One region of the Faecalibacterium sp. AF10-46 genome, then DNA from elsewhere that is predicted to be linked to it. Evidence: riboswitches for the same ligand, from Rfam matches in the RefSeq annotation. Region 1 holds a riboswitch; each other region holds the start of a gene.
The links. Region 1 has a riboswitch for thiamine pyrophosphate ahead of thiD (bifunctional hydroxymethylpyrimidine kinase/phosphomethylpyrimidine kinase). Riboswitches for the same ligand answer to the same signal wherever they lie in the genome.
Positions count from the first base shown of each region.

Region 2: another riboswitch for thiamine pyrophosphate. It lies ahead of thiW (energy coupling factor transporter S component ThiW); the one in region 1 lies ahead of thiD (bifunctional hydroxymethylpyrimidine kinase/phosphomethylpyrimidine kinase).
Region 3: another riboswitch for thiamine pyrophosphate. It lies ahead of DWV57_RS06570 (energy-coupled thiamine transporter ThiT); the one in region 1 lies ahead of thiD (bifunctional hydroxymethylpyrimidine kinase/phosphomethylpyrimidine kinase).

Region 1 covers NZ_QVGY01000001.1:526,813-534,372, forward strand. Annotated here, with positions in the region: gene DWV57_RS02550 (class I SAM-dependent rRNA methyltransferase) at 401-1,627, opposite strand; gene DWV57_RS02555 (CYTH domain-containing protein) at 1,823-2,311, shown strand; gene DWV57_RS02560 (rhomboid family intramembrane serine protease) at 2,308-2,940, shown strand; gene DWV57_RS02565 (TENA/THI-4 family protein) at 3,533-4,210, opposite strand; gene thiD (bifunctional hydroxymethylpyrimidine kinase/phosphomethylpyrimidine kinase) at 4,203-5,003, opposite strand; TPP riboswitch at 5,061-5,167, opposite strand; gene DWV57_RS02575 (TIGR00730 family Rossman fold protein) at 5,264-5,800, shown strand; gene DWV57_RS02580 (NAD(P)-dependent oxidoreductase) at 5,843-6,739, opposite strand; gene DWV57_RS02585 (aspartate dehydrogenase domain-containing protein) at 6,755-7,555, opposite strand.
Region 2 covers NZ_QVGY01000006.1:69,701-77,260, reverse strand. Annotated here, with positions in the region: gene thiC (phosphomethylpyrimidine synthase ThiC) at 165-1,475, opposite strand; gene thiE (thiamine phosphate synthase) at 1,678-2,313, opposite strand; gene thiM (hydroxyethylthiazole kinase) at 2,300-3,121, opposite strand; gene thiW (energy coupling factor transporter S component ThiW) at 3,137-3,652, opposite strand; TPP riboswitch at 3,943-4,050, opposite strand; gene DWV57_RS08135 (hypothetical protein) at 4,238-5,620, shown strand; gene DWV57_RS08130 (precorrin-8X methylmutase) at 5,783-6,457, opposite strand; gene DWV57_RS08125 (cobyric acid synthase) at 6,454-7,560, opposite strand, start outside.
Region 3 covers NZ_QVGY01000004.1:133,077-140,636, reverse strand. Annotated here, with positions in the region: gene DWV57_RS06595 (MATE family efflux transporter) at 195-1,526, opposite strand; gene yfcE (phosphodiesterase) at 1,836-2,381, shown strand; gene DWV57_RS06585 (DNA glycosylase) at 2,381-3,217, shown strand; gene bilS (flavodoxin family protein BilS) at 3,310-3,801, opposite strand; tRNA gene DWV57_RS06575 (tRNA-Ala) at 3,865-3,940, opposite strand; gene DWV57_RS06570 (energy-coupled thiamine transporter ThiT) at 4,081-4,710, opposite strand; TPP riboswitch at 4,793-4,892, opposite strand; gene DWV57_RS06565 (sporulation transcriptional regulator SpoIIID) at 5,003-5,251, shown strand; gene sigG (RNA polymerase sporulation sigma factor SigG) at 5,303-6,070, opposite strand; gene DWV57_RS06555 (sigma-70 family RNA polymerase sigma factor) at 6,155-6,859, opposite strand; gene DWV57_RS06550 (sigma-E processing peptidase SpoIIGA) at 6,908-7,560, opposite strand, start outside.

The DNA of each region.
Region 1 (7,560 bases):
GGCAATTGACAAATCTGACGATTCTGTACAAACAGCTTCCTGCATTTTTGGAGCATCCGCACTTGGTATGACTTTTGAACCTTTAAACCGGAACAGAACGATTTGGAATTGCCTCCGCTTGCGCTCTGGCAATATCAGCGGAAATAATATTTTTAAATTTGCAGTTCCGGCAGGCCTGCGGGCCCGCCGGAACTGTTTTTTCACGGGAGGAGTCGTTACGGACAATTGCATTTGCAAAACCTAGGCTTATCCGTTGCGTGACAGCCGCAGATGCTACTACCCGCTACGACCCCTTTTGTGAAAATGCGTTTGGAGCGTCCCGCAGGACGCGACAAACACGAAAATATAAAATAAAATACCTTAATGAATTGCAGAGCGAAGCGGAGCAATTTTAAAATCGTTAAATCACCTGAAAGAGGAAGAACTTCAGATAATTCGTCTCCGGCACACCCCACAGGATCGGATGATCCGGTGCCTGCTGCTTCACCTCGATCTGCCGCAGCTGGCGGTGAGCATCCTTTGCAGCGGCGCGCAGCATCTTGATGAACAGCTCCTCGGTGGCAAAGTGGGAGCAGCTGGCAGTTGCCAGATAGCCGCCGCGGGGCAGCAGCTTCATGGCACGGTAGTTGATCTCCTTGTAACCGCGCATGGCGTTCTCCACAGTGCGGCGCGCCTTGGTAAAGGCCGGCGGGTCCAGAATGATAAAATCGTAGGGGTGTCCTTCTCTTTCCAAGCGGGGCAGCAGCTCAAAGGTGTCCTCGCACAAAAAGTCCATATTGGTCAGACCGTTGCGCTGGGCATTGCGCTGCGCCATGGCAATGGCCTCGGCGCTGATGTCGGCGGCGGTCACACGGGCAGCGCCGCCCGCAGCGGCGTTCAGTGCAAAGCTGCCGGTGTGGGTAAAGCAGTCCAGCACGGTGTGACCTGCAGCAAGGCGTGCCACCGCCCGGCGGTTGTACTTCTGATCAAGGAAGAAGCCGGTCTTCTGGCCGTTCTCGAAATCCACATGATAGTAAACTCCGTTCTCGCAGATCTCGGTCTGGGTGCTTGCCGGGTGAGGCTCACCGGGCAGCTCAAACCAGCCTTTGTTCTGCTCAAGACCTTCCTTTGCGCGCAGAGCCTCATCGTTGCGCTCGTAGATGCCGTCGATGGTCTGGCCGTCGGCGCGCAGGACTTCTGCCAGAATGGGGAAGAGGATGGGCTTGAGCTTTTCCATGCCCACGCTCAGGGTCTGCGTGACGAGGATGTTGCTGAACCGGTCCACAGTCAGCCCGGGGAACTGGTCGGCTTCGCCAAAAATGACGCGGCAGGCAGAAAGGTCTGCAGGTTCCAGCACGGTCTTGCGGTAGTTCCATGCATATTCCACCCGGCGGCGCCAGAACGCAGCATCAAAGGTGTCGTTGGCATTGCGGGAGATCAGCCGCACGCGGATCTTGCTCTTGAGCGAGACAAAGCCGGTGCCAAGGTAGGAACCCTTGGTGCTGACCACATCGGCCAGAGTGCCGTTTTCCGGCTCATTTTCCGGGGAATGGAGGATGTCGTTCTCATACACCCAGGGGTGCCCGCCCACCAGCAGGCCCTCGGCGTGTTTGTTGACGGTATACACAGGGTAAGCGCGTTCTTTCATATGGTTCTCCTTATCATGAACGAACTCCCTTCGTCCCGCGTTCGCTCGACACGCTTACCGTGCAGATAGGCTCCCTCACTGAGGGAGCTGGCTGCGAAGCAGACTGAAGGAGTAAAAATCTACCCTTTATAATAGCACAAAATCATGTTATTATAAATAAGAAATGCAAAAAACCGCATGAAAGAGGGATGCATTATGGAGATCGAACGCAAATGGATGGTGAAGGGCTGGCCGGAGGGGCTGCCCCTCAGGGAGGAATTTGCCATGCGGCAGGGCTATATCAGCGTGCGGCCCACCGTGCGCATCCGGGAAGAAGCCCTCACTGGCGGCAGAACGGACTACATCCTCTGCTTCAAATCCGGGGGCGGCCTTGCCCGCGAGGAGATCGAGCGCAGCATCGACAAAGAACTGTTTGATGATCTGGAATACAAGATTATCGCTAAACCTCTCATCCCGAAGCTGCGCCGCAGCTACACCCTGCCGGACGGTTCTGTGCTGGAAGTGAACCATGTGGACGAAGGCCAGCCCACCGAGTTCTGGTATGCCGAGGTGGAGTACCCCACGGTGGAAGCAGCCCTTGCATGGCAGCCGGAAAGCTGCGGCCTTGGCGATTACCTTAAGGATGAAGTGACGAACCAGCCCGGCCAGAGCATGGGCGAATACTGGGTGGAGACAAGAGGATGAAAAAAGTAAAACTCAAACTGGAACTGCAGTACAACTCTCCGGTGATCCTCACATTTTTCCTGCTGTCACTTCTGGTGCTGTTCCTCGACCAGTGGACGGACGGGTGGACGACGATGCATCTGTTCTGTGTCTACCGCTCCTCGCTGAAGGACCCGCTGTTCTACATCCGGCTGTTCGGCCATGTGCTGGGCCATGCCAGCTGGGATCACTTTCTGAATAATATGCTGTTGCTGCTCGTTGTTGGCCCGCCAATGGAAGAAAAGTACGGCAGCAAGCCGCTTTTGTGCGGCATGGTGTTCACCGCTCTGGTCACCGGCGTGCTGCAATGCGTGCTGTTCCCACGTTCGGGGCTGCTGGGCGCGTCCGGCATCGTGTTCATGCTTATCATGCTTTCGTCGCTGGCGGGCTTCTCCGGCGGCATCCCGGTCACCATGCTGCTGGTTGCAGCGCTGTACTTTGGTCAGCAGGTGTACGATATCATTTTTGTGCACGACAATGTAGCAAACTTCATGCATATTGTGGGCGGCTTATGCGGCACAGCCTTTGGCTACTACAGTGCGCTGCACAGCCGCCGCAGACCGGCAAAAGCGGTGAAGTTTTCCAGCACGAACGGCCGCCGGAAGCGCTGAACCCACTGTGGACATAGGCTGATTTTGAAAAAAATTGCAAACAGGGATTGACAAACGAAAAATCTGTGGTTTAATATAGCAAAATTCAATACACTAAACCGTTGAAGTGGAGATAACGGCGAACCATGCCTGTACAGAGAGCCTGCGCAGCTGAGAAGCAGACCGGAAACAGTTCGTCAAGGAAAGTGTGACTTTGCGTTATATTTTCCCGAAATGGACCGCTGAGGGTGCAGGGAAATGCGGCGGATTTTCGCCGCACAGTATTCTGCAACGTAGGGCATACGTCAGTTGCCGGGGATGTGTTGGCATCCCGCCAAGTGCATGGGGTCATGCCCATGAAGTCAGGGTGGCACCGCGGATAAAAGGCCAAATTTTATTCGTCCTTGACAGAAGAGAGTTCTTCTGTTAGGGGCGTTTTTCTTTTCCACTCCCTCGGCAGAAGAGCCGGGGGAGTTTTTGTTTTAGGGTTCCCTTGTTTCCGGCACGAAGGCTCATGCCTGCGGCTGCGGCCACGAAAATCTGAACAAAACAAATGCACCCGGTTGCTGCGGTTCTGCCCACAGGCCGGGTGCATTTTATATTTTAGGAAAAATTACAGGTCACTGCGCGGGGAAGCTGCCATGGCCCAGAAGCTCAGCTCGTGCTCCGAGCAGGCATGGAAGATCTCGCGGCAGCGGGCAAGGCGTTCGTCGCTCAGGCCTTCGCAGACTTTTTCTGCAAACGCGGCCCAGTCGCGGCAGGCCGCCTCATAGCCCTTGTCAGCATAGTCCACCACCAGTGCACCATAAAGGGTATCCTGCACGGAAGGCTTTTCTTCCAGCAGTTTCTGGAAGATCCAGCCATAGCTCAGCATACAGGGCAGGCAGGCCATCATGCACTCGGCTGCGCCCTCGCCGTTTTTGGCGGCTTCGATCATAGAGTCCACATAGGCACGGTTCTCCGGCCGCAGCGGCAGGCTCTGGATGCCTTCATCGGTCAGTCCAAAGTGCTTGAGATAGTGCAGGCGGGCTGCATCCTCGCTCTCATTCACGAAGGAAAGCAGGGAATAGTAGGTGCGGATGGTCTGCATATCCTTTGCCTTGGTCATGCCCCAGGCAAACACCTTGGCATATTCCCGCAGGTAAAGACTGTCCTCCACGATGTAGCCCTTGAAGCAGGCTTCATCCAGTGTGCCATCCGCAAGGTGAGTCAGAAATTTTGAGTGCAGGCATTTCTCCCACACAGGCAGACTTTCCTGCACCAGCTGCTGCACAAAGGTCTGCTCACTCACCCACAAACTCTCCCTTCAGTGCAAACATATGGTCCATCGGGCCGGAGCCGTGGCCCAGATCCAGCATGGCAGAAAGACAGCCGGAAATGTAGGCCTTTGCGCGCTCCACCGATGCATCCAGATCATAGCCCTTTGCCAGATTGGACGCAATGGCGCTGGACAGGGTGCAGCCGGTGCCGTGGGTATTGGGGTTTGCAATGCGCTTGCCGCGGAACCATTTGCCGCAGCCGTCCCGCCACAGAAGGTCGTCGGTATCGTTGATCTGGTGGCCACCCTTGCACAGCACGGCACAGTGGTATTTCTCGCTGATCAGCCTTGCAGCGGCCTCCATTCCGGCCGCATCGGTGATCTTCATGCCGGAAAGGATCTCAGCCTCCGGAATGTTGGGGGTGACCACCTCTGCCATGGGCAGCAGCTTTTCGGTCAGCGCCTGCACGGCATCGTCCCGCAGCAGCTTGGAGCCGGAGGTGGCAACCATCACCGGGTCCACCACGATATGCTTTGCGCCGTAGGTGTGCAGCTTTTCGGCGATCACACCGATCAGCTCTGCCGAGGATACCATGCCGATCTTGACGGCATCCGGGTAGATGTCGGTAAAAATGGCATCGATCTCCTGTGCCAGAAATTCGGGTGTGGCTTCAAAAATGCCGGTCACACCGGTGGTGTTCTGGGCAGTCAGTGCGGTAATGGCGCTCATGGCGTACACGCCGTTTGCAGTCATGGTTTTGATATCGGCTTGGATGCCAGCACCGCCGCTGGAATCGCTGCCGGCAATCGTCAATGCAGTTTTCATGGTTACAACTTCCTTTGCAAAAAATGCGGAAATGCCCGCAAGGAGGCACCTCCGCACTTTGAAGCAGCAGTATCTCCCTACGTTGGCATTGTCCAAATCAGGTCACAGGTCTGGGCAAACAGCCCACTCTCAGCCTGCTTTTGCAGGCTCCCTTTTTTCTGCGTTCAAGAATACCACAGTGCCGCTGCATTTGCAAGGGGATGGCCCTTTTCAATCGGCCCGTTGCGTGGTAAAATGGAAAAAACAAAGGGGGAAATACCATGAACATCACGGTCTATCTTGGAGCAAATGCGGGCAATGATCCTGCGCTGGCGGAAGCTGTCCGGGAACTGGGCAGCTGGATCGGTGCAAACGGGCACCGCCTTGTGTACGGCGGCTCCCGCAGCGGCCTGATGGGTCAGCTTGCCCAGAGCGCGCTGGACGCAGGCGGCACGGTGACCGGTGTGGAACCGCAGTTCTTTGTGCAGCAGGAGCTGCAGCACGATGGCCTGACCGAGCTGATCGTCACCAAGGACATGACCGAGCGCAAGACGAAGATGATCGAGCTGGGCGATGCCTTTATCGCATTCCCCGGCGGCACCGGCACGCTGGAAGAGATCGCAGAGGTAATGTCCAAGGTCTCGCTGGGCCAGTTGGACGCGCCCTGCATCCTGTATGATCTGAACGGCTACTACGACAGCCTGAAAGCACTGCTTGCCAAAATGATCGAGAAGGGCCTTTCCACGCCGCAGCGCCAGCAGGGCATCCGATTTGCGGCGAATCTGGAAGAGATTACAACAATTTTGAATAAAGCCTAAAAGGAAACGCTTCCCCGGCCCGGGAAGCGTTTCCTTTTTATATCATTCTCCCAGTGCAGTGCGGATATTTGCCAGCACCTTCTGGCTCAGCAGCACAAAAGCCTGCTTGGTGCGTCCGGCAGAAACATTCGCGCAATGCACATTCTCACGGGCAAAGAAGTCTTCACTCACCGGGCCGGCAGCGGCACGGGTGTCACAGAAGAAGTGGGTGCCCGGCAGAGCAAGCCACTGTTCCAGAGCAGCAGAGTCAAAGCCCGGACCGATGGAGGTGTTGAACAGCACCTTGCCTGCGCCCAGCTGTGCAAATTCGTCCTTGCCCAACAGCAGTACGTTCTTGTTCAGGCAGGTGAACACCACCTCGCTCTCGGTCAGCAGCTGTGCCAGCGGCTTATAGGCCATGCCCACAGCTTCGGCATCCGGCTTGCGGGTGCGGCTGTAATAGGCAATGTCGGCACCCATGAACTGCAGCGCGTCGGCGATCATTTTGCCGGACACACCCAGCCCGATGATGCCTGCCTTCAGCCCGGTGATCTCCACCGGCTCGTCCCGCAGCATGGGCATCCCAAAACCGTGCAGGATGCCGGTGAGCTCATGCAGGACGTACTCCACAACGCCGCGGTCGCCGTAGTCCCGGATGCCCAGCACTTTGATGCCGCGGGTGCGGGCGTAGGCGATATCCACATTGGCGCTTTCCTCAGAATACAGGCTGCAGCACATGCCGATGTAACGGATATTCGGGCAGCGCTCGATCACATTTTTGCCCATGCGGGAGGTGTAGCTCAGAAGCACGGCATCGGCATTTCCGATGCGCTGCACGATCTGGTCATCGCTGGCCGGGATATCGCGGTACAGCACCACTTCTTTTGCGTACTGATGCAGCGCTTCCTCGGCGGAAGGAATCAGGCTTACCGGCTCAATGGCCACCAGTTTGTTGAACATCAGTAAAGTCCTCCTTTAATAGAAGCATACAGGGGAGGAGAGGTTGCGCAGCAGGGCAACTACGCTCCAACCGGCAATGGCGCTGGTGGAAGAGCAGATATCCACCACGGCCTTCACGCCCTCGATCTCGGCGGTGATGCAGTGGTCGTCGCCCACCCAGCCGGGTACCGAGTGCATGGTCACGCCGGTGATCTCCGGGCCGGTGGTGGCCAGCGAGGTGGCAACAGCCACATTCACGCGGCGGGGGAAGGTGGCAATGGCCTGCTTGGCATTGCCGGTGAACACGGTGGTCTTTTCGGTATCGGTCAGCAGGTGGTCGGCCCATACCGGCGTGTTGCGGAAGCCCTTGGCTCCGGTGTGGGTCTCAATGCCTGCCGTCTCGGCCAGCTTCTGCGCCTCGGCCATCAGGGTGACGGTCTGCAGCACATCAAAGCCGCCAATGGCACCGCTTGCCAGATGCACCTTGGCACCGCCCTCCACGGCAGCGGCCTTGACCTGCTCGTAAAAATCAAGGTCCGCAAAGGCACCAATGGAAATAATGACCAGATTCACGCCTTTTTTCAGTACAGGCACAGCCATGGCGCGCACAGCCTCCACCGAAGCAGTCTCCACAATGTATTCCGGCTGCAGTGTCAGCAGAGCATCCACATCATCGCAGACGGGACAGCCGACCTCGGCGGCAAGTTTTTCTGCCGAAGCACGGGTGCGGCTGGTCACGCCCACCAGCTCATAGTCCGGCAGCAGACCGTTCTTCCATGCGTTGGCCACAATGCCGCCCAGAAAGCCGCAGCCTACGATACCAAATTTTGTTTTCATATCCT
Region 2 (7,560 bases), on a different contig from region 1:
CTGTACTTTGGGTGAATGAAGTTGTTGACTTTATTATAGTACAGTACAGAAGAATTGTAAATTCTAAAAAATTGATAGAAATAATCGATAATAAAAAAGCCGCCCGGCGGTCATACCGGGCGGCGGAGGAAGATGCACGCTGCTGCGCGCAAAACAGAAGATTTTTACAGAATGTCGATGTACTCACCGGCCAGCGCCTTGTTCATGCTGCGCACGGCACAGAACTTGCCGCACATGCTGCAGGTGTCGCTGTGGTCGTCCTCCGGCAGACGGGCATCTCGGATGGCCTTTGCGGTCTCCGGGTCCAGTGCGCAGGCGAACTGTGCATCCCAGTCCAGCACACGGCGGGCATCGCCCATCTTATCGTCGATGTCCCGGGCGTGGGGGATGCCCTTGGCGATATCGGCGGCGTGGGCAGCGATCTTGGAGGCCACGATGCCCTGCTTCACATCGTCCACATTGGGCAGAGCCAGATGCTCGGCGGGGGTCACATAGCACAGGAAAGCTGCACCGCTGGCTGCAGCCACAGCGCCGCCGATGGCAGCGGTGATGTGGTCGTAACCGGGGGCGATATCGGTGACGAGGGGTCCCAGCACATAGAAGGGTGCGCCCATGCAGATGCTCTTCTGCACCTCCATGTTGGCAGCCACCTGATTCAGGGGCACATGACCGGGGCCTTCCACCATCACCTGCACGTTGTGTGCCCATGCGCGCTTGGTCAGCTCACCCAGACGCACCAGCTCCTCGATCTGGCACACATCGGTGGCGTCGGCCAGACAGCCGGGACGGCAGGCGTCGCCCAGCGAGATGGTCACATCATGCTCGGCGCAGATCTCGCAGATCTCGTCAAAGTGCTCGTAGAAGGGGTTCTCGTTGCCGGTCATGCTCATCCATGCAAACACCAGAGAGCCACCGCGGCTGACAATGTTCATCTTGCGCTTGTGCTTGCGGATCTGCTCGATGGTCTTGCGGGTGATGCCGCAGTGCAGGGTAACAAAGTCCACACCGTCCTCTGCATGCAGGCGCACCACATCGATGAAGTCCTGTGCGGTCAGCTCAGCCAGATCGCGCTGGTAGTGGATGACCGAATCGTACACCGGCACAGTGCCGATCATCACCGGGCACTCGTGGGTCAGCTTCTGGCGGAAGGGCTGGGTGTTGCCGTGGCTGGAAAGATCCATAATGGCTTCCGCACCCATGTTGACGGCGCTCATCACCTTCTGCATCTCCACGTTGTAGTCCTTGCAGTCGCGGGAGACACCAAGGTTCACGTTGATCTTGGTGCGCAGCATGGAGCCGACACCCTCGGGGTTTAAACACTCGTGGTGCTTGTTGGCCGGAATGGCTACCTTGCCTTCGGCCACCCACTGGCGGATCTCCTCGGTGGTGCGATACTCTTTTTTAGCCACGATCTCCATCTGCGGCGTGATGATGCCCTTGCGGGCAGCATCCATCTGAGTGGTATAAGTCTGCATACGCTCTGTTCCTCCAAATGACAGTTTATCTCTGAACAGCAGGGTGCTGGTCATACAAGGGTAGGGAAAGGCAGCCGTCATTCAGAAAAAACAGAACGTTCTGGATGCCGGCACCTGCGCAAAATACGCTTTTCATGTTGATTTTCTCCATGAATTTTATAACGCGGCCCAAGGTGGTGTCCCCGGTTTGCCGCGGGATCGGTCAGATGATCTGCTCCGACAGGGCTTTCAACTCTTTGCACTCGGTCTCGATGTCGTCTGCTGCAAAGATGGCGCTCACAAGGGCCACGCCATCCACACCGGTGCCCTTGAGCTGCAGGATGTTCTCCTTGTGGATGCCGCCAATGGCCACCACCGGGATGTCCACGGCATCACAGATGGCCTTCAGGGTCTCGTGGGGCAGAACATCCACATCGGTCTTGGTGTGGGTGGCAAAGGCCGCGCCCACGCCAAGGCAGTCTGCGCCGTGCTTGACGGCTTCCCGTGCTTCCTCCACACTGTGGACGGAAACGCCGATCATCATTCCCTCGCCCACACGGGCGCGCACCTGCGCTGCGGCCATATCCTCCTGCCCCACGTGCACGCCCTCGGCGTGGCAGCGGATGGCAATGTCCACGTTGTCGTTCACAAAGAACGGCACGCCGTAGCGCTGGCACAGAGCATGGATCTCCACAGCCTCTTTCAGAAAGGCTTCGTCGTCCAGCTCTTTTTCACGCAGCTGCACACAGGTGACACCGCCCTTCAGGGCGCTCTCCACCTGTTCATAGAGGGTCTGTTTGCCCACCCATGCGCGGTCGGTGACGGCATACAGAAGCATGTTCTGCTTATCGCACTTCATAGTTTGCTCCTTCTTCCAGCTGATCCGGGGTCATATTGTAAATGGCATCGATGATATAATTGCGGTAGGTGGAGTTGCCGTCCAGCGGGGTCAGGCGCTTGTGGGCGGTCTCGCCCGCAAGGCCCATGGCGCACACTGCGGCTGCAGCGGCTTCCAGCGGATGGCCGGGGTTGGCGGTGACGAACGCCGCCGTCAGGGCCGAAAGCTGGCAGCCCGTACCGGTGATGCTGCTCATCATGGCATTGCCGTTGCGGATGCAGTAGGCGGTGTGGGCATCGGCCACGATGTCGATGGCACCGGTAATGGCAATAACGGCACCCGTCTGGGCTGCAAAGGCCTTGGCAAAGGCCACGGCAGAATCCAGATTGGCCTCAGTAACTTTATCGGCCACATCGGCATCCACGCCCTTGGTGGTTCCCGCGCCGGAGGCCAGCGTTTTGATCTCCGAGATGTTGCCGCGGATCACGGTGAACTTTACGTCCCTGAGCAGGCGGAAAGCCGTGTCGGTGCGCAGACGGGATGCACCCGCACCCACCGGGTCCAGCACCACAGGATGGCCCAGCTGGTTTGCCTTTTTGCCCGCCAGCAGCATGCTGGTGATGGTGCGGCTGTTCAGGGTGCCGATGTTGATGTTCAGACCGCCGCAGATGGTGGTGATGTCCTCCACCTCGGCGGCATCGTCGGCCATGATGGGCGAAGCACCGCAGGCCAGCACCATGTTGGCGCAGTCGTTCACGGTGACGTAGTTGGTAATGTTATGGATGAGCGGGCAGGTGCGGCGGACATTTTCAAACTCTGTTTTAAACATTTGCACGCACCTTCGTTAAGAAAGGCTCTGCTGCATGGAGCGCAGTGCGCCGGAGCGCTGCAGGCTGTACACCAGCACGCCCGCAATGATGGAACCCACTGCAGTGGAGATGAGGAACGGCACGATGTAGGCATAGAACGCGATATCGCCAGCGCTCTTGCCCATGAGGAAGATGGCCACCGGGTAAGCGCACAGGCCGCCCAGAATGCTGGTGCCGAACACCTCGCCCACCATGGTGGCAAGGATGTTTTTGGTCTTATGGTACACAAGGCCGCACAGCAGTGCGCCGAACATGCTGCCGGGGAAGGCCATCAGGCTGCCCAGACCCAGCAGATTGCGCAGCAGCGAGGCCACAAAGGCCACGCCCACGCCCCACCACGGGCCAAGCAGCACCGCGCAGGTCACATTGACCATGTGCTGGATGGGTGCACATTTGCTGCCGAACATGGGGAAGCTGAATACGCTGCCCACCACGCACAGAGCACACAGCATGCCGGCCAGCGCCAGCTTTTTCACAGAGAGTTTTTTCATAAGGCAAGGCTCCTTTCCAAACCTGCGGAAGCAGCAAAAACCATACAGCGCCTCCGCAAACAGCCCGCACCCGGTGCCAGACCCGGCGCAGGAACTATAAGAAGCGGTCGAGACTTTCTGGTCTCCTCTCACGCCGGAACACGGCTTCCCATCGCTGACGGTCACAAAGCTCAGGGCGCTCCCCCTCAGCCCGCTGCGGCACTTCCGCAGAAAAGTACAAGGCATCCTCCTTAATGGTAATAGGTGCACAACAAAAAACAGGAGACACCTTCCGCGGTGCCTCCTGCAAAAAATCATCCATTCTGACTTCCTACGGCGGCATTATCCGCATCAGGTAAAAGGGTCGAAGTTTGGGTACTTCCTCTCAGCCTGCTTCACAAGCTCCCCTGTATTTGATTGTGATTGTATTCTACACCCTTTGCGCACAAATTGCAAGAGGGGGCAAAGGCGCGCACAGCGGTGCAAAACGTTTTTCACGCAGTTTTTGGGGCGTTTCACGCAGGTTTTATTGAAAAAGAAGGTGAAATATGGTATTTTCAAGGTGGACGCATACCCCCCCCCGTAAGCAAAAAGGAGGAATTCCGTATGAAGCAGACGACCCTGACCCAAAGGCTGCTCTCAGCCCTCGTGGCGCTGTGCATGGTGCTGAGCGTGTGCGCACCGGCACTGGCGGCAGAACCGGAAATAGGAAGCGCGGCGATGATCACGCTTACAAAAGGCGGGACAACAACGGACCTTAAGATGCCTGAGGGCAACGTGAGCCTGAGCGCAGCGTATCGGGAGACATATCACCTGTATGAAGATAAGAGTAAAGCCGAGTTCTTTGTGGACGGTAAGCAGGTCTATCAGGCACCGGCAGGCGTCCGCGTTACCGTAAAGCTTGTGGATGGTTTCATCAACGACCACCACGAATTTGATCAGTGGCAGAGCTACACGACTCTTGTAGACCCGGAGGAAGGCTGGGAGCACAAGCCGAGCTTCAGCTTCACCATGCCGTCCGACATAGTGCTCCTGGTGGCACACAGGACGACCCTGTACGATGTCAACGTCACACACGGCACCATCGTGGACGGAACCGGCGACACCGGCACATCCAAAAAGATCGTGAAGCCGGGCCAGCCGGTCACCGTCCGGGCCGAGAGCACGGAGGAGAACCCCTTCCTGCAGTGGACGTATACCGGCAAAGCACCCGTAGAGCCGGATGACGGCTGGCAGACCAGCCCGGAGTTCACCTTTAAAATGCCTTACGGCAATGTGACGCTGGAAGCACAGCGGGACCAGCTGTACAAGGTATCCATCAACGACAGGCTGGGCAGTGTGACCATCAACGGCGAACCACTCAGCAGCCTTTGGATCAAGGAAGGCGAAACGGTGACAGTGGCTACCACCCTGAAAGACGGCTACTGGATGGAGTTTGAGAAGTGGAACTCCACCGGCACTGCACCCGAAGAGCCGGAGGGCGGCTGGACAGAGACAAACAAAAGCACCAGCACAACCTTTACCTTTAAAATGCCCAATGGCCCGGTGGAACTGGTCGCTCAGTGGTCGGCCAGCTCGCTTGACCCGTATCAGCCCATCGACCCGGACGAACCTCTTGATGAAGACTTCGGCGTGGAACCTGATACCACAGGCGGTACCATTGCCGCCGTGGCCGTTGGCGGTGCAGCCATCTGGGGCGGCTACGAGATCGCCACCCGCGTGATCCTGCACAGCCTCCTGCCCGAGGGCGCAGCCATCCCCGCAAACCGCGGCCAGCTGGCTCTGCTGGTGTGGAACACCGCAGGCAGGCCCGAACCCGCAGGCGCACCCGCCTTTGCGGATGTGACCGACCCTGATATGGCCAAGGCCGCACAGTGGTGCACCGAGCAAGGCACCATGGCTGCCAAGGGCGACCGCTTTGAGCCCGAAGGCTGGACCCCGAAGTTCAAGGTGATCGAAGTGTGGAACAAGACGTTCCCCGCAGCCTGATGCCGGCAGTGTGGATGCCGTGCTCGGTTCGGACCTTTTCCGTGAAAATGGGGCTGTTGCAAAATATCTCTCTGAAAAAATCATGAACAAAACCCGGAACCTTTTCTCGGCCAAAACGGCTCAAAAAGGGTTCCGGGTTTTTGATATTATGCTGTTTCCGCCTTATCCTTTCCACCCTCTTGCTGCGGGATCCAGCATTTCGGCGGCAGAGTAAATGAGGGCGTTGCAGATGGCTGCAGCCACATTGCTGCCGCCCTTGCGGCCCATGGCGGCGATGGCAGGCACGCCGTATCGCTCGCAGGCGGCAAACAGTACTTCCTTGCTTTCCACCACATTCACAAACCCCACCGGCACGCCAATGACCAGTGCAGGCCGCAGACCGGCTTCCATTTCCTCCGCAATGGTCAAAAGGGCCGTGGGCGCATTGCCAATGGCCAGAATGGCCCCCGGGTGCTCCCGGGCAGCGCGGTGCATGGCGGCAACGGCACGGGTGGTGCCCGCCTGCTTTGCGGCTTCGGCCACAGCGGGGTCTGCCATGTAGCAGATGGCTTCACCGTTCAGTTTTTTCAGGCCCGGCTTTGTGATGCCCGCCAGCGCCATATTGGTGTCGGTAACGATGAAAGCACCCGCGTGCAGGGCCTTGACTGCGGCTTCCACCGCGCCGGGTGTAAAGCGCAGATTTTTGGCATAGTCGAAATCCGCGGTGGTGTGGATGACCCGCTTGACCACCGCAGCCGTCTCCGGCGGCGGGGTCAGGCCCAGCTCGTCCAGTTCCCTTGTGATAATGGAGATGCTCGTCCGTTCAATGTCGGCGGGCAGATGATGCTGCGGTGTCATGTGTTGTCTCCTTTTTGCATTCCCATGGCGGCATAGATGGCGGGCATATCCAGTGCCGCACGCACACCATCGGCAAGCAGATCAAACTGCTGCTGACGGTACTGCTCCATGGGGATAAGCTCGGCCCCGGCCGGATCGATGCCCTTCCGTTTGCACAAAAATGCGGTCAGTTTTTCGGTCAGTTCGCCGGTGTCGAACAGGCCGTGCAGGTAGGTACCGAATACACCGTCCTGCACACAGCCCTCCGGCGTGCCGTCTGCAAGGATGCAGAACGCACTGCCCCGCACCTCGGTGCGGCCTGCGTGGATCTCGTAGCCCGTGAGAGCTGCCCCGGCAAAAGGAACTGCGGCAGCGCGGGCTGCGGTCTGGGTCAGGTGCTTTTCGGTGCCGAACACCGTCGTGGTGGGCAGCAGGCCAAGGCCCCGCAGGGTGCAGGGGGTGCCGCTCTCCTCCCCTGCCGGGTCGCAGAGCTGTTCGCCCAGCATCTGATAGCCGCCGCACACGCCCAGCACCGGCGTACCGGCTGCCGAAAGCCTGAGCACCGCCGCTTCCAGTCCGCTTTCCCGCAGCCAGCGCAGGTCGTCCATGGTGTTCTTGGTGCCGGGCAGGATGACGAGATCCGGTGCACCCAGCTGGCGGGTGCGCTGCACATACCGCACACCCAGCAGCGGGTGCTGCTCCAGCGGGATAAAGTCGGTGAAGTTGGACACATGCGGCAGGCGCAGGATGGCGATATCCAGCGGCTTGACCGCAGCTTTTGTATCCAGCCGGTCGGAGAGGGAGTCCTCGTCCTCGATCTCCACCCGCAGGTACGGCACTACGCCCAGTACGGGCAGCTGCGTTTTTTCTTCCAGCATGGCAAGGCCGGGCCGCAGGATCTCCACATCGCCCCGGAACTTGTTGATGATGAGGCCCCTGATGCGGGCACGCTCGTCGGCTTCCAGCAGCTCCACAGTGCCGTACAGCTGGGCGAATACGCCGCCCCGGTCGATATCGCCCGCCAGCAGCACCGGCGCATCCACCAGCTTTGCAAGGCCCATGTTCACGATATCGTCGGCTTTCAGGTTGATCTCCGCCGGGCTGCCCGCGCCTTCGATCACGAT
Region 3 (7,560 bases), on a different contig from region 1:
TTCCCACATCCTCTGTTAAATTGCGATTTTCCAGCCGCAATGCCGGAAAATAAACACCTCATTTTACCGCAGTTTTTGCGCACTGTCAAATAAAATGCACAAAAAAGAGGGAGGGCTTTTGGCAAACTCTCCCTCAACTGCTTGAAACTATTTTATTTTACTTGGCCTTCGCCGTCCAGCGCTTTCAAGAAGGCTCAGCACTTTCCAACTGCCTTGCGGTACACCGGGTAAGCCACGATGGCGGACAGCACTTCGGTGATCCAGAATGCATGCCACACACCGTTGGCACCAAGGAAATGGCACAGCACAGCGGCCAGCGGCATGATGAATACGATGTAGCGGCACAGCGAGATGACTAGCGATTCTGCGCCCTTGCCAAGGCCTTCCAGTGCACCGGAAGAGGTGGTGGATACGGCAGAAACCACAAAGCCCAGACAGATGATGCGCAGGGCAGTCTGGCCGATGGCGACGGTTTCGGGGTTGGAGGTGAACAGCTGCATCAGCGGGCGGGAAGCGAACAGGCAGATGACCGTGCCCGCAGCCATGATGACAGCACTCATGATGAGGGTGAGTTCGTAGAGCTTTTTCACGCGGGCGTGCTGCTTGGCACCGTAATTGTAGCCAATGAGCGGGCGCATACCCTGCACGATGCCGTTGGCGGGCAGATACAGGAAGGTCTGCAGCTTGTAGTAAATGCCCAGCACCACCACGTAGCTCTGAGAAAAGCCCGCCAGCAGGCCGTTCAGGAAGGTGACCAGCAGAGAGGGCAGGGCCAGATTGAGGATGGCCGGCACGCCGATGGCATACAGTCTGCCGTCCAGTGCGGCATCCGGGCGCAGGCAGCTGCGGCGCAGTCGGACAGGCAGCTCAGTACGGACGTAAACGAAGAGGTAAACGCACAGGCTCAGCAGCTGGCCGATGCCGGTGGCAAGGGCCGCACCTGCAATGCCCATGGCAGGCACCGGGCCAAGGCCGAAGATCAGGATGGGGTCCAGAAGGATGTTGCACACACAGCCGAAGATCAGCGCCGCCATAGTCACCTTCATGCGGCCCACGGCCTGAAACATCTTTTCAAAGGCCAGTGCCGCCATGTTGATGGTGGCAAACAGGAATACGATGGTGGAGTAGGTGATGCCGGATGCGATCAGGCCTGCGTCGCTGGTGAACCGGCGCAAAAAGCCCGGCATGATGACAATGCTGACAATGGTGATGAGAATGCCGTGCATCAGGCTCAGCGCCATGCCGTGGGTGGCGGCAGTCTCGGCCTTTTTGTGGTCGCCTGCGCCAAGGTACAGTGCGATCATGGCATTGATGCCAATGCCAAAGCCAATGGCAATGGCGTTGGCAAAGTTCTGGATGGGATACACCAGACTGAGGGCAGTCATGGCATCCTCGCTGATACGAGCCACGAACAGGCTGTCCACGATGTTGTACAGGCTGTTCACCAGCATGGAGATAACGTTCGGCAGTGCCATGGATACCAGCAGCGGCAGCACCGATTTTTCTTTCATAAAGGTCTCGTTCATAGTGTTTGCATTGCTCCTGTAGAGAAAAGAAATGAATTACTGCAGCCGCGGAATCGTCAGGGCGAGACTGCTCGAAAACAAACGCAGACGCAAAAAAGCCACACAATGGCTTTTTTGAAGTCATTGTGTGGCGAAAAGTAGCATACTGCTGTAAAAATCCACACGAATTTTATTAACTGTAGGATAACACGGCTTCCGGCAGATGTCAAGAGGTCAAACGGATAAAGTATGACTTTTATAGACTTGACCATTTTTCACCGGGAGGCTAAAATAAAAATAGATACTTTATAAAATAAGGAGAATCCTGCCATGAAATGGATGATCGCATCCGACCTGCACGGGTCGGCGTTTTATTGCAAAAAAATGATCAAAGCGTTTGAGCGGGAGAGAGCAGACCGGCTGCTTTTGCTGGGGGATCTTTTGTATCACGGCCCCCGCAACGACCTGCCGGAGGGCTATGCCCCGAAGGAGGTCATCCCGCTCCTGAACGGGCTGAAGCCGGCGCTTTTGTGCGTGCGGGGCAACTGTGACGCTGAGGTGGATCAGATGGTGCTGGATTTTCCCATTCTGGCCGACTATGCGGTGCTGCCGGTGGGCAGGCGGCTCGTTTACGCTACCCACGGTCATGTGCACAACCTGAAAAACCTGCCGCCGCTGGCTCCGGGGGATGTCCTGCTGCATGGACACACCCACATTCCGGCGTGGACAGAGTTCGGCGAAGGCAATCTCTACCTGAACCCCGGTTCTGTGAGCATCCCGAAGGAGGGGAGTGCACATAGCTATATGACACTGGAAGGGGAGACTTTCCTTTGGAAAACGCTGGAAGGCGAAGTGTACCGGGAGCTGGAGCTGTGATGGGGGCAATGGAGCTGGAAGAGAAAACGGTTCAGATCCGGGATGATTTCGACCCGGACAAAATTCTGGAAAGCGGCCAGTGCTTTCGCCCCCGGAAGCAGGCGGAGGGCTGGTATCGGTTTGTTTCCGGGAGACAGCTGCTTTACCTCAGACCACTGCGCAGCGGAACCTACACGGTGCGGTGTGAGCCGGGCGCATGGGAAACCTTCTGGCACGGTTACTTCGACCTTGGCCGCAGCTATGCCGCCCTGCGCGGAAAGCTGGACAGCCGGGACGACTTTCTGCAGCGTGCCATGGAATATGGCCGGGGCATCCGGGTGCTGCGTCAGGATGAGTGGGAGATGCTGGTCAGCTTCATCATCTCGCAGCGAAAGAGCATCCCGGCTATCCGCAGGGCGGTAGAGCTGCTTTCGGAGCGGTTTGGCGAGCGGCTGGGCAGCGATAGCGAAGGGCCGGTGTATACGTTCCCGACAGCAGAAGCGCTCTGCTGTGCCGGGGAGCAGGCGCTGCAGGAGTGCGGTCTTGGCTACCGCACCCGCTACGTGCTGCATGCGGCGCAGCAGGCGGCAGAGGGCACACTGGACCTGAAGAAGCTGGCTTCCCTGCCCGATGAAGCACTTTTTGCCCGTTTGATGGAACTGGACGGTGTGGGCAAAAAGGTGGCAAACTGCGTGTGTCTGTTCGGCTATGGCCGTGTGGGCCGTGTGCCGGTGGATGTCTGGATCGAACGGCTCATCCGGGACGAGTTTGCCGGGCAGGACCCGTTCCCGCAGTTCGGGCTGGAAGCAGGCATCGTGCAGCAGTACCTGTTCTTTTATAAAAGAAGCGTGGGATAAGAACCGCGGAGCCGCAGGCAGGAGCGTAGGATCATCCGCTAAGCAAAAAAGGCAACGGCTTCCTCTGTTTGAGGAAAACCGCTGCCTTTTTATCATTTTACCGCCTGCTTTAATCGTTCCAGATCTTCTGCATCCGGGTGAGAAAGGGCGTTGTCAAAATTCTCGATCAGCGCATCCAGATTGGGCAGATGGATCGGCTGCTTTTTCATGCCCTCATACCGCTGGCGTACCGAAAGCGGCATCTTGCCCTGACACATATAACGGCCGAAGACTGTGTTGCTCCTGTCCAGCGAACCCTCCACCTTTTTCAGGATCTTGTTGAAATACTCCTCACTGCCGCCAAAGCCGGCGGTGCCAAAAAGGAAGATATTTTTGCCGTGCAGCTGCTTCAAAAAGTCCAAAGTGCTTTCGTCGGCGTTTCCCTTGTCTGTCCAGAAGCCCACATAGAGGGCATCCGCTTCCATGGCAGCAGGGTCCGGGGTGCCAAAATAGCAGCAGTTTTCCTGTGGCAGACAGGCGTGCAGCGTGTCTGCCAATAATTTTGTGTTGCCTGTTTTACTGCTGAATACGATCGCGTAGCTCATAATCTCTCCTTTGGTCGGTAACAACAAAAAACACCACACGTTTCCGTGCGGTGCTTTTCCTTCTGGTGGAGAATACCGGGATCGAACCGGTGACCTCTTGCATGCCATGCAAGCGCTCTCCCAGCTGAGCTAATCCCCCAGACGTTCGTGCCGTGCCTGACGACAGGAGTAATTATACCAGCGCTTTGCCGGATTGTCAACAGCTTTTTGGGATTTTCTGCAAAAAAATTCCCGCCGGGGAAATACCCTTCCCGGCGGGAAAAATGACTGCGAAAAAACTTACGCTCTTGCGTTCTGCGGGTCGAAGATCTGCGGTGCGACACGGATCAGGATCACCACAAGGACCGTGGTCAGAATGGCTTCGGGCAGCATGTAGGTGGCGTTGTACACGGCGCTGTACAGCCAGCACAGACCGTCCACGCTCATGTTGGAGATGCCGGGAAAGCCGATCTCGGTCATCCAGCTGAAAGCGTAGTCGTAGTCCTTCCAGACGATGTAACCGGACAGAAAGCTGCACAAAAAGCGCAGCAGGCACACCACAAAGGCGCTGACACCGACACCCACGGTGCGGCGGCGGAACGGCTTTGCGATCAGGCAGGCAAAGCCCAGCACCGTGAAGGCCAGAAGGTAGTCCAGCAGCACGCAGCCCACCTGTGCCGTGAGGGTCTGGCAGTATGCCAGATTGCCAAGGCCCTGCACAAGCTGGATCAGGCTGTTGACGAACGCAGTCATGATGCCCCACTTTGCGCCGTGGCGGTAGCTCATTACCAGAATGGGCACCATGCTGAACAGGGTGATGGAACCGCCGTGGGGCATGAGCGGGATCTGGATCATGCTCAAAACGGTGGACAGGGCGATCATCAGTGCGCCCTCCACCAGAATGCGGGTCTTGGAATAGGTTTTGGTCATAGGGATTCCTCTTCTCAGAACGATAGTACACAAAAACAAAATGCGCCCGCTTTCCAGCAGGCGCACGGGGTTTGTGAAAGAACGGACAGTTCTGCAAACTCCCACGCCGGCATTGTCCGGTCTGGTAAAAGGGTACTCCGCAAAACGCGGATCTCAGCCTTTCGGCGCCCCTGTTTTTATGTCCAAGCAAAAGTATAGCGCATCCGGCGCAAAAGTCAAGCCCCGGCGGAACATATCTGCCCCGGCCTGTGCATAGGCTGTACTATAAGTTCACAATGGGAGGAGTCTGGATATGAAGGGAGACCCCGAACAGAGGGCGGTACAGCTGGGCGAATATATCGCGGCCAACCGGGCCACAGTGCGTGCGGCGGCAGCGGTGTTCGGGTGCAGCAAGTCCACCGTGCACAAGGATGTTGCGGTGCGGCTGCGGACGCTGCAGCCGGAGCTGTTCCGGCAGGTGCGTGCGGTTCTGGCCTGCAATAAGGCAGAGCGGCATCTGCGCGGCGGTGCGGCCACCCGGCGCAAATACAGCCGCAGATAAAAGACGGCACACTTCCGAACAAAACGGAAGCTGTGCCGCCTTTTTTAAGGTTCAGTCCCGGGTGCGGAACTGGCTCAGTGCGCCTTTTTCCAACCGGCTGACCTGTGCCTGACTGATGCCGATCTCCTGCGCCACCTCCATCTGGGTCTTGCCCTGCAGGTAGCGCAGCTCCATGATCCGCTTTTCCCGCGGGGTCAGCCCGGCCACGGTCTGCCGGAACTGCAGCCCGCTGATCCAGCTGTCCTCGCCGTCCGGGTCCCGCACCTGATCGATCACATACATCGCATCGCCGCCATCGGTGTACACCGGCTCTTCCAGACTGATCGGCTCCATCACCGATTCCAGCGCAGCGGCCACTTCGCGCCGGGCAAGGCCCGCCGCCTGCGCGATCTCGTCCATGGTCGGCTCGCGGCCCAGCTGCTTTTCCAGCGCTTCGCGGCTCTGCATGGCCCGGTAGGCGGTATCCCGCAGGCTGCGGCTCACCCGCAGGGCATTGTTGTCCCGCAGAAAGCGCCGGATCTCCCCAATGATCATGGGCACGCCGTAGGTGGAGAAGCGCACCGGCTGGGCGGGGTCAAAATGATCGATGGCCTTGATAAGCCCGATGCACCCCACCTGAAACAGGTCGTCCAGATTTTCGCCGCGCTGGGCGAACCGCTGCACCACGCTGAGCACCAGCCGCAGGTTGCCTTCCACCATTTGTTCCCGGGCTGTCGCATCACCGGCGTGGGCGCGGGCCAGCAGTTCCCGCTTTTCGGCTTCGGTCAGCACAGGCAGCTTTGCAGTGTTCATGCCGCACAGCTCCACTTTGTTGTACATCCAAACGCCCCCGGTCTGTTTTTGTTCTCACCGGGAGTATGGCCCTGCGTGCAAAGCACTATGCACGGGAAAAACTGGGAGCCGTTATTCGTTTTCCAATTGTACTTTTAAGGTATGGATGATCCGTTTTTCCAGCCGGGAAATGTAGCTTTGGCTGATGCCCAGTGCGTCGGCGGCCTCCTTCTGGGTGCGCTCAATGCCGTCCGCCAGACCAAAGCGCAGCTCCATGATCTGACGTTCCCGCGGGGACAGGCTGTCCACGGCCCGGCGAAGAACGGCGCGCTCCGCATCCTGTTCCAGCCGCTGGCTGATCTGGTTCTCATCACTGCCCAGAATATCAGAAAGCAGCAGCTCGTTGCCGTCGCCATCCACGTTCAGCGGTTCGTCGATGCTGGCTTCCTGACGGCGGTTGGAGCTTTTGCGTAAGTACATCAGAATTTCATTGCCGATGCAGCGGCTGGCGTAAGTGGCCAGCTTGATGCTGCGCTCCGGCGTGAAGGTGTTCACCGCCTTGATCAGCCCGATGGTGCCAATGCTGATCATGTCCTCGGCAGGCACACCGCTGCTTTCGTACTTTTTGGCAAGATACACCACCAGCCGCAGGTTGTGGGTGATCAGGTCGTCCCGGGCGCAGGCGTCCCCCTCTGCCATGCGGGCCAGCAGGGCCTTTTCCTGTTCCGGGGTCAGGGGCGGGGGCAGGCTGGGCGCGCCCGCCAGAAAATGTGCGCCGCCGCAATAGCCCAGCCGTGCAAGGAGCCAACGCCAGAACCGGTGCAGAACATGAAACATGAATACCCCTCCTGTACATCTATAAGTATCGATCGCATCAAGTGCTTCTCAGCGGATGCCCAGCTGTACGGCCAATTCGCTGCCCAGCAGAGCTGTCCATGGCTGCTGTGTTTCCGGGCGGCAGAATGCGGCCAGAATGCCCGCTGCACTGCCTTTGCTGGTGCGCAGGGCCTTGGCCGGAACGGCAGGCAGCACGCAGTGCCCGGCAATGGTGGTGCAGGGCACCAGCCGCACCCGCAACTCCGGCGGCGGTGCTGTGCCGCAGGCAAAATAACTGTCCAGAAATGTGCGCAGCTCCGGCGGCAGGGCACTGCGCACGGCAGGATAACAGACCAGAACCACTGCCTGCCCGGTCAGCGGGTCCTGCACGGAGAAGCCGGTGTCACAGAAAGCCTGTACGGAGAGGACTGAGCCTTCCAGCTCCAGCACAGCGGCAAAGCAGCGGGTGCCTGCACGGCCAAAGCAGAACAGTACGCCGCGCAGCACAGCAAACACTGCACCGCAGCACAGCAGCAGCCGGCCCGGAGACAGCGGCAGATAGACGCAGAGATTTGCGCTTTGCACCCCGGGCAGCAGTACGGCTCCGCACAGCAGCAGGTTCAGCAGCAGATACCACGCACACAGCTGCACAAAATTGCGCAGGCCCGGCACGCCGTAAGCCGCAGCTACAGCAGCACAGCAGGTGAATACCTTATAAAGGA